Regions from separate parts of the Streptomyces sp. Z423-1 genome, predicted to be linked through region 1. Evidence: riboswitches for the same ligand, from Rfam matches in the RefSeq annotation. Region 1 holds a riboswitch; the other holds the start of a gene.
The links. A riboswitch is a leader RNA that binds a small molecule or an ion and turns the genes downstream of it on or off. The one in region 1 is predicted to bind glycine.
Positions count from the first base shown of each region.

Region 2: another riboswitch for glycine. It lies ahead of gcvT (glycine cleavage system aminomethyltransferase GcvT); the one in region 1 lies ahead of gcvP (aminomethyl-transferring glycine dehydrogenase).

Region 1 is NZ_CP053109.1:8,033,941-8,038,146, reverse strand. It holds gene gcvP (aminomethyl-transferring glycine dehydrogenase) at 1-2,086, opposite strand, end outside; glycine riboswitch at 2,261-2,356, opposite strand; gene HJD23_RS36445 (PRC-barrel domain-containing protein) at 2,471-2,842, shown strand; gene HJD23_RS36440 (DNA polymerase IV) at 2,853-4,202, opposite strand.
Region 2 is NZ_CP053109.1:2,606,486-2,610,691, reverse strand. It holds gene glyA (serine hydroxymethyltransferase) at 1-774, opposite strand, end outside; gene gcvH (glycine cleavage system protein GcvH) at 789-1,166, opposite strand; gene gcvT (glycine cleavage system aminomethyltransferase GcvT) at 1,267-2,385, opposite strand; glycine riboswitch at 2,539-2,638, opposite strand; gene HJD23_RS11670 (AAA family ATPase) at 2,822-3,490, shown strand; gene HJD23_RS11665 (enhanced serine sensitivity protein SseB) at 3,875-4,206, shown strand, end outside.

The DNA of each region.
Region 1 (4,206 bases):
CCGGCTTCGCAAGCCCGACCAGGGCGTTGAGGTTGGCCCCGTCGACGTACACCTGACCGCCGGCGTCGTGCACCTGCGCGCAGATGTCGGCGACGTGCTCCTCGAACACACCGTGCGTGGACGGGTACGTGATCATCAGCACCGCCAGCTCGTCGCGGTACTGCTCGATCTTCGCCCGCAGGTCCTCGACGTCGATCTCGCCGTCCTCGGCGGTCTTCACGACGACCACCTTCATGCCCGCCATGACGGCACTCGCGGCGTTCGTACCGTGCGCGGACGACGGGATCAGACACACCGTTCGCTGTTCGTCGCCGTTCGCCCGGTGGTACCCGCGCACGGCGAGCAGCCCGGCCAGCTCACCCTGCGACCCGGCGTTGGGCTGCAACGACACCTTGTCGTAGCCGGTGACCTCGGCGAGACGTTCCTCCAGCTCACGAATGAGCGTCAGATACCCCTGGGCCTGCTCGGCGGGCGCGAAGGGATGCAGCTGCCCGAACTCCGGCCAGGTGACCGGCTCCATCTCCGTGGTGGCGTTGAGCTTCATCGTGCAGGAGCCCAGCGGGATCATGCCCCGGTCGAGCGCGTAGTCGCGGTCGGCCAGCCGGCGCAGGTAGCGCAGCATCGCGGTCTCGGAGCGGTACTGCTGGAAGACCGGGTGGGCCAGGTAGTCGTCGGTACGCAGCAGCCCGCCCGGCAGCGCGTCCGCCGTGACGCCGTCCAGCGCCTCGATGTCCGCCTCGACGCCGAACGCCGTCCATACGGCGGCCAGTTGCGCCCGCGTGGTGGTCTCGTCGCAGGCCATGGAGACGTGGTCGGCGTCGATGAGCCGCAGGTTGACACCGTTCTCCCGGGCAGCGGCGACGACGTCGGCCGCCCGCCCCGGCACCCGCGCGGTGACGGTGTCGAAGTAGGCCCCGTGGACGATCTCGACGCCGCCGTCCCGCAGCCCCGCGGCGAGGATCGCGGCGTACCGGTGCGTGCGCCGCGCGATGCCCTTGAGCCCCTCGGGCCCGTGGTACACGGCGTACATCCCGGCCATCACGGCGAGCAGCACCTGCGCGGTGCAGATGTTGCTGGTCGCCTTCTCCCGCCGGATGTGCTGCTCACGTGTCTGCAGCGCGAGCCGGTAGGCCTTGTTGCCGTCGGCGTCGACCGACACGCCCACGAGCCGCCCGGGCAGGCTGCGCGCGAACTTCTCCTGCACCGCCATGTAACCGGCGTGCGGCCCGCCGAAGCCCATCGGCACACCGAAGCGCTGCGTCGTACCGACCGCGATGTCCGCGCCCAGCTCACCCGGCGACTTCAGCAGCGCCAGCGCCAGCAGATCGGCGGCGACGGTGACGAGCGCGCCCAGTTCGTGCGCCCGGTCGATGACCGGCTTGATGTCGCGTACGGCCCCGGATGCGCCCGGGTACTGGATCAGCACGCCGTTGATCTCACGCTCGGCGACCTCGGCGGGGATGCCGTCGCTGAGGTCGGCGACGACGACCTCGACCCCGGTCGGCTCGGCGCGGGTCTGGATCACGGCGATGGTCTGCGGCAGCGCGTCCGCGTCGACCAGGAAGAGGCCCTTCTTGTTCTTGCCCATGCGCCGGGACAGCGCCATAGCCTCGGCGGCGGCCGTGCCCTCGTCGAGCAGCGAGGCACCGGAGGTCGGCAGCCCGGTGAGGTCGGCGACCACGGTCTGGAAGTTCAGCAGCGCCTCCAGCCGGCCCTGCGAGATCTCCGGCTGGTACGGGGTGTACGCGGTGTACCAGGCCGGGTTCTCCATGACGTTGCGCAGGATGACGGGCGGGGTGAACGTCCCGTAGTACCCGAGCCCGATCATGGAGCCGAGGACCTGGTTGTGGTCGGCGAGGGAGCGCAGCTCGCGCACCACCTCGGCCTCGGTGCGCGCACCCGGCAGGTCCAGGGCGTCGGCGTTCTTGATCACATCCGGTACCGCGGCGGCGGTGAGCTCGTCGAGCGAGCCGTAGCCGACCTGCGCGAGCATCTTCGCCCGCGCCTCCTGGTCGGGCCCGATGTGGCGCTGCTCGAAGGGCGTGCCCTGTTCGAGCTCGGAGAGCGGAATGCGCTGGGCGGTCATTGCGGAGGCCTCCTGGTCTGACGCGACCTTCGAGGGGCACCACGGCACGGGTGCCCCGACGGCCTCCCCCTCTGTCATCTCAACCTGAGAGCTTCACCGGCCGCCCGAGGACGCCCGGCTTGCACCGTCGGTGAGAGCGGAAGCCGTGACACCCGCCCTGCTTTCCAGAGTGACCTCGTCCGTGCGGTACGTGGGCCTGAGAGATTCCGGGGAGGATTTGCTCCTTCGGCGCCTCCGGTGGTGTCCGGAGGACTCTCCCGCACGGGGTCAGCAGCCGTTTGCCAGACTACCAGCGAGGTCAACGCCCGGGCCTTCGAGTGGCCGCGTTCCGCATTGTGCTCTTTCGTAGTGCTTACGGATGAGGTGCGAGCAAGTGGAGGGCCCGTGCAGACCGACATCGATCCGCGCAACCTGATCGGCCGCAAGGCCTTCGACCGCAACGGCACCAAGATCGGCACCATCGACGAGGTCTACCTCGACGACGCCACCGGCGTTCCGGAGTGGGCCGCCATACGGACCGGCCTGTTCAGCAGGGACGCCTTCGTCCCATTGGAGCCCAGTGAGCTGATCGAGGGCAGCCTGCACGTCCCCTTCGAGCGCGCCCTGATCAAGGACGCCCCCGACTTCGGCGTCGGGCGCCACCTCTCCCCGGAGCAGGAGCTCCAGCTCTACCACCACTACGGCCTCGACGTGGCAGCTCCCCCCGCGCTCCCGGACCGCGACTTCGGCAGGCTGGCCGGCTCGGACGAGACATGACCCTGAGGGCTCAGCCCTGCAGCTCGGGTCTTCGCGCCACCAGTGGCAGCGGATCCGCCGGCTCCAGCGCGGGATCGTCGATCCGGAAGGTCCGCACCCGCCCGGGTTCGGAGTCGGGCGTCTCGAACCGCACGGTCACCCTCCCCAGCCCACTGCCCTGCACCCAGCCGTGCCCGTACTCGGCGTGGCGCACGTCATGCCCGGCAGCCCACCGCCGCTCGGCGGGCTCGGCCTCCTCCCGCGCGGGCTCGTCCGCCACGTCCTCCGCCGCCCCCTCGGCCCGCTCCCCCGCCGCCTGCGCGAAAAGGTCCTCCTGCGTGTAGTCGGCCAGCCCGCTGACCCCCACTCCCAGCAGCCGCACACCCCCTGTCGTGTCCACGGACTCCAGCAGCCGCGCCGCGGCCTCCCGCACCACCGCCGGATCGTCCGTCGGCCCACGCAACGTCTCGGACCGGGTCAGCGTCGAGAAGTCGTACCGCCGCACCTTCAGTACGATCGTCCGCCCCGACAGCCCGGCCCCGCGCAGCCGTCGCACACACCGGTCCGCGAGCCGCTGCACCTCGAGACCGACCCGGAGGCGGTCGTGGATGTCCACGTCGTAGGTGTCCTCGACCGACACGGACTTCGTCTCCCGCTCGGCCACCACCGGCCGGTCGTCGCGGGCCAGCGCCATGGCGTACAGCGCGTGCCCGTGCGCCTTCCCCAGCAGCCGTACCAGCTCGTCCTCGCCCGCCTCGGCGATCTCGTCGACCGTGATGATCCCGGCACGCCGCAGGTGGTCGCCCGTCGCGGGCCCCACCCCCGGCAGCGTCCGCACCGGCATCGGACCGAGCAGTGCCCGCTCGGTGCCCGGCTCGATCAGCACCAGCCCGTCCGGTTTGGCCTGCTCGGAGGCGATCTTCGCGAGCATCTTCGAGGCGGCGAGCCCGACGGACCCGGTGAGGCCGGTGACGGCCCGGATGTCGGCCCGCAGCTTGACCCCCGCCAGCCGCGCCGACTCCCGGTCCCAGGCCGCCCCACCGGCCTCCAGGTCCACGAACGCCTCGTCCAGGCTCAGCGGCTCCACCAACGGCGACAACTCCTGCAGCAGGCCCATCACCTGCTCACTGATCGTTCGGTAGAACCCGAAGCGCGGCACGAGATACGCGGCGTTCGGCGCGAGCCGGCGCGCCTGGGCCATGGGCATCGCCGAGTGCACCCCGAACACCCGGGCCTCGTACGAGCAGGTCGCCACCACCCCGCGCGGCCCGAGCCCACCCACGATCACGGCTTTTCCGCGCAGGCTCGGCTTGGATGCCTGCTCCACCGAGGCGAAGAAGGCATCCATGTCGAGATGCAGGATCGTGGGCGCGGTTCTCACATCT
Region 2 (4,206 bases), 5.4 Mb from region 1:
CTGCTGACCGGGGAAGACCGCGGAGTTGATCTTCTTCGCCAGCTCGGCCGTGGACAGGATCACACCGCCGCGCGGCCCGCCCAGCGTCTTGTGGGTGGTGGTGGTCACGACATGGGCGTGCGGCACCGGGTTCGGGTGCAGCCCGGCGGCGACCAGACCGGCGAAGTGGGCCATGTCGACCATCAGGTACGCGCTGACCTCGTCCGCGATCCGCCGGAAGGCGGCGAAGTCGAGCTGCCGGGGGTACGCCGACCAGCCGGCCACGATCAGCTTCGGCTTGTTCTCCTTGGCGAGGCGCTCCACCTCGGCCATGTCGACCAGGCCGTCCTCGCCGACGTGGTAGGCGACCACGTTGTAGAGCTTGCCGGAGAAGTTGATCTTCATGCCGTGGGTCAGGTGCCCGCCGTGGGCGAGGTTCAGACCCATGATCGTGTCGCCCGGCTTGAGCAGCGCGAACATCGCGGCCGCGTTGGCCTGCGCGCCCGAGTGCGGCTGCACGTTGGCGTGCTCGGCGCCGAACAGCTCCTTGATCCGGTCGATGGCGATCTGCTCGACCACGTCGACGTGCTCACAGCCGCCGTAGTAGCGGCGGCCGGGGTAGCCCTCGGCGTACTTGTTGGTCAGGACCGAGCCCTGCGCCTCCATGACCGCGACCGGGGCGAAGTTCTCCGAGGCGATCATTTCCAGGGTGGACTGCTGGCGGTGCAGCTCGGCGTCGACGGCGGCCGCGACGGCCGGGTCGAGCTCGTGCAGCGGGGTGTTCAAGGCGGACATGTGGCTACGACTCCTCAGCCGGCGGTGTGGGCGGCGTACTCGTCGGCGGAGAGCAGGTCGGCCGGCTCCTCGGCGATGCGCACCTTGAACAGCCAGCCACCCTCGAAGGGGGCGGAGTTCACCAGGGACGGGTCGTTCACGACGTCCTCGTTGATCTCGGTGACCTCACCGGAGACCGGGGAATACAGGTCGCTGACCGACTTGGTCGACTCCAGCTCGCCGCAGGTCTCGCCCGCGGCCACCTGGGAGCCCACCTCGGGGAGCTGGGCGTAGACGACATCGCCGAGCGCGTTCGCCGCGAACTCGGTGATGCCGACCGTCGCGACGCCTTCCTCGGCGGTCGACAGCCACTCGTGCTCCTTGCTGTAGCGCAGCTGCTGGGGGTTGCTCATGGCCTGAATTCTCCTGTACGCGCGGGAGTGCTGATGAATGGGGGACTGCTGGAACTGCGTGTGAGCAGGCAAAGGGTGCGCTTGGACCCGAGCCCAGTGTCTACTTCTGCCGCTTGTAGAACGGCAGCGCCACGACCTCGTACGGCTCGTGGGTGCCCCGGATGTCCACACCGACGCCCGGGGTGCCCGGCGCCGCGTGCGCGGCGTCGACGTACGCCATCGCGATCGGCTTGCCCAGCGTGGGGGAGGGGGCGCCGGAGGTGACCTCGCCGATCACCTCGCCGCCGGCGACCACGGCATACCCGGCGCGCGGTACCCGGCGGCCCTCGGCGACCAGGCCGACCAGGACGCGCGGGGGCTGGGAAGCGGCCCGCTCGGCGGCCTCGGTGAGCGCCGCGCGCCCCACGAAGTCGCCCTCCTTGTCGAACTTCACCACCCGGCCGAGCCCGGCGTCGAAGGGCGTGAGGGCGGTGGACAGCTCGTGCCCGTACAGCGGCATGCCCGCCTCCAGGCGCAGCGTGTCCCGGCAGGACAGCCCACACGGGACCAGGCCGACGCCCGCGCCCGCCTCGGTCAGCGCCTCCCACAGCGCGACGGCGTGCTCCGGCTTCACGAACAGCTCGAAGCCGTCCTCGCCGGTGTACCCGGTGCGCGCGATCAGCGCCGGGACGCCCGCGACGGTGCCGGGCAGGCCGGCGTAGTACTTCAGGCCGTCGAGGTCGGCGTCGGTGAGCTGCTTGAGGATGCCGGGGGACTCGGGGCCCTGGACGGCGATCAGGGCGTAGGCGTCCCGGTCGTCGCGGACGGCGGCGTCGAACCCCGCCGCGCGCTCGGTAAGCGCGTCCAGGACGATCTGGGCGTTGCTCGCGTTCGCCACGACCATGTACTCGGACTCGGCGAGCCGGTAGACGATCAGGTCGTCGAGGATGCCGCCGTCCGCCCGGCAGATCATGGTGTAGCGGGCGCGGCCGACGCCGACGGAGGCGATGTTGCCGACGAGCGCGTAGTTCAGCAGCTGCGCCGCCTGCGGGCCGGTGACGGTGATCTCGCCCATGTGCGACAGGTCGAACAGCCCGGCCTTCGTGCGCACCGCGAGGTGTTCGTCGCGCTCGGAGCCGTAGCGCAGGGGCATGTCCCAGCCGGCGAAGTCGGTCATGGTCGCGCCCAGCGAACGATGCAGGGCATCGAGCGCGGTACGACGGAGTGGGGTACTGCTCATCGGTCGGTCTCCCAAGGCATGACGGCGAGGTCGTTCCTCCCCATCTGTCATCGGAACCTGAGAGGTTCGCCATGACCGTCCGCGTGGGACGGGTGGACATGGCTTGCACCTTGGGTGGAGCCACTGCGGCAGCGGCCCGCTTTTCAGATGTGCCTCGCCCGCGCGGTAACGGGGCCTGAGAGATTCAAGGGAGGGACTTGCTCCTTCGGCGCCCCGGGCACGTCGTGTCCGGGAACTCTCCCGCGCGGATTCAAGCGGCCGGTATGCAGTTGGCGCGCACATCATTGCACGCATCGTTCCGGTGCGGCAGGGGGACCTTGGCTGTAGCAGCCTTGTTGCGTGAAGCGGACGGAAATGCGAGGCACCGCGTATTACCTTCTCTTTACGCTCGACGGGGACGGTAACTCGTGACCCGCCCCAGGGGAGGACGATCACGGTGAACAGGACCACGGCCTACGCGACCACCACGGGCCTCGCACTGCCCAAGCAGCCCGCCGCCCGGGCCCGGGAGGCGTGCGCCCCGCTGCCGTCCCCCGTGGTCCGCGACCTGCGCGACCGCGCGGGCCGCAGCCCGCACGCCCTGCTCTTCGGCCCCCACGACCTCGTCGTGATCACGGGCCTGCCCGGCAGCGGCAAGTCCACCCTCATGCGGCGGGCGGTCCGGGACGGGCGCATCGACTCCCAGGACACCCGCGACCGCTGGGACCGCGGTACGCCGAGCTGGCTGCCGTACGCGATCTACCGCCCCCTCGTCCGCCTCGCGCACTACGCCGGACTGCGCCGCGCCCTGCGCACCGGCGAGGGCGTCGTCGTCCACGACTGCGGTACGCAGGCCTGGGTGCGCGCCTGGCTGGCCCGCGAGGCCCGCCGCCGCGGCGGCACCCTCCACCTGCTGCTGCTCGACGTCACCCCCGAGCAGGCCCTGGCCGGCCAGCGCGCCCGCGGCCGCGGCGTCTCGCGCTACGCGTTCCTGCGCCACCGCCGCGCCGCCGCCCGCCTGCTGCACCGCGCCGAACGCGGCGACCTGCCCCGCGGCTGCGGCGCCGCGATCCTCCTCGACCGCCCGGCGGCGGACGCACTACGCAGAATCGGCTTCACGGGCTGACCCCTGCTCGCCCGCACTGCGGCGGGCGCGCTGCGCGGGATCGGCTGCAGGGGCTGACCCCTGCACGACCGCAGTGCGGCGGGCGCGCTGCGCGGGATCGAATGCAGGGGGCTGGGCGCGGCGGCGGAGGCATTGCGGTTCACGGGCTGAGCGCCGCGGCCGGTGCCTTGCGCGGGGGCCGGCTTTGCGGGCTGATCCCGGCTCGACCGCACCGCGGCGGGCGCGCTGCGCGGGACCGGCTTCACGGGCGGACCCGGCTCGACCGCACCGCGCCGGACGCGCTGCGTCGGATCGGCTGTACGGGCTGACGCGGCGGGCCGACCCGGCGTGTGGCGGGTTAGCCTTTTCAGCCGGCAGCACTGGTACGGAGCAGGCGGTAGGCAGATGGACTTCCCGGGGGACTTTCCGGCGCAGGCGCACCCCCATCCGCACGGCGGATGGCCCGGCAACGAGCTGGAGGAGGTGCTGTCGGCCTCCCTCGGCGTCCCGTCGGCCGGCGGCCGCATCGTCGAGGTGCTCGGCCGCAGCTTCGTGTGGGTGCCGCTGCCCAACGGCGGCGGTCCCCACAGCGGCCCCCTCGACCTGCCCAGCATGGAGATCGACGGCCAGGCCTACGTCCCGGTCTTCAGCTCCGAGGAACAGTTCCGCCAGGTCGTCGGCCCCCACATGTCGTACACCATCGCCCCCGCCGTCGAGTTCGCCCGCGGCCTGCCCCC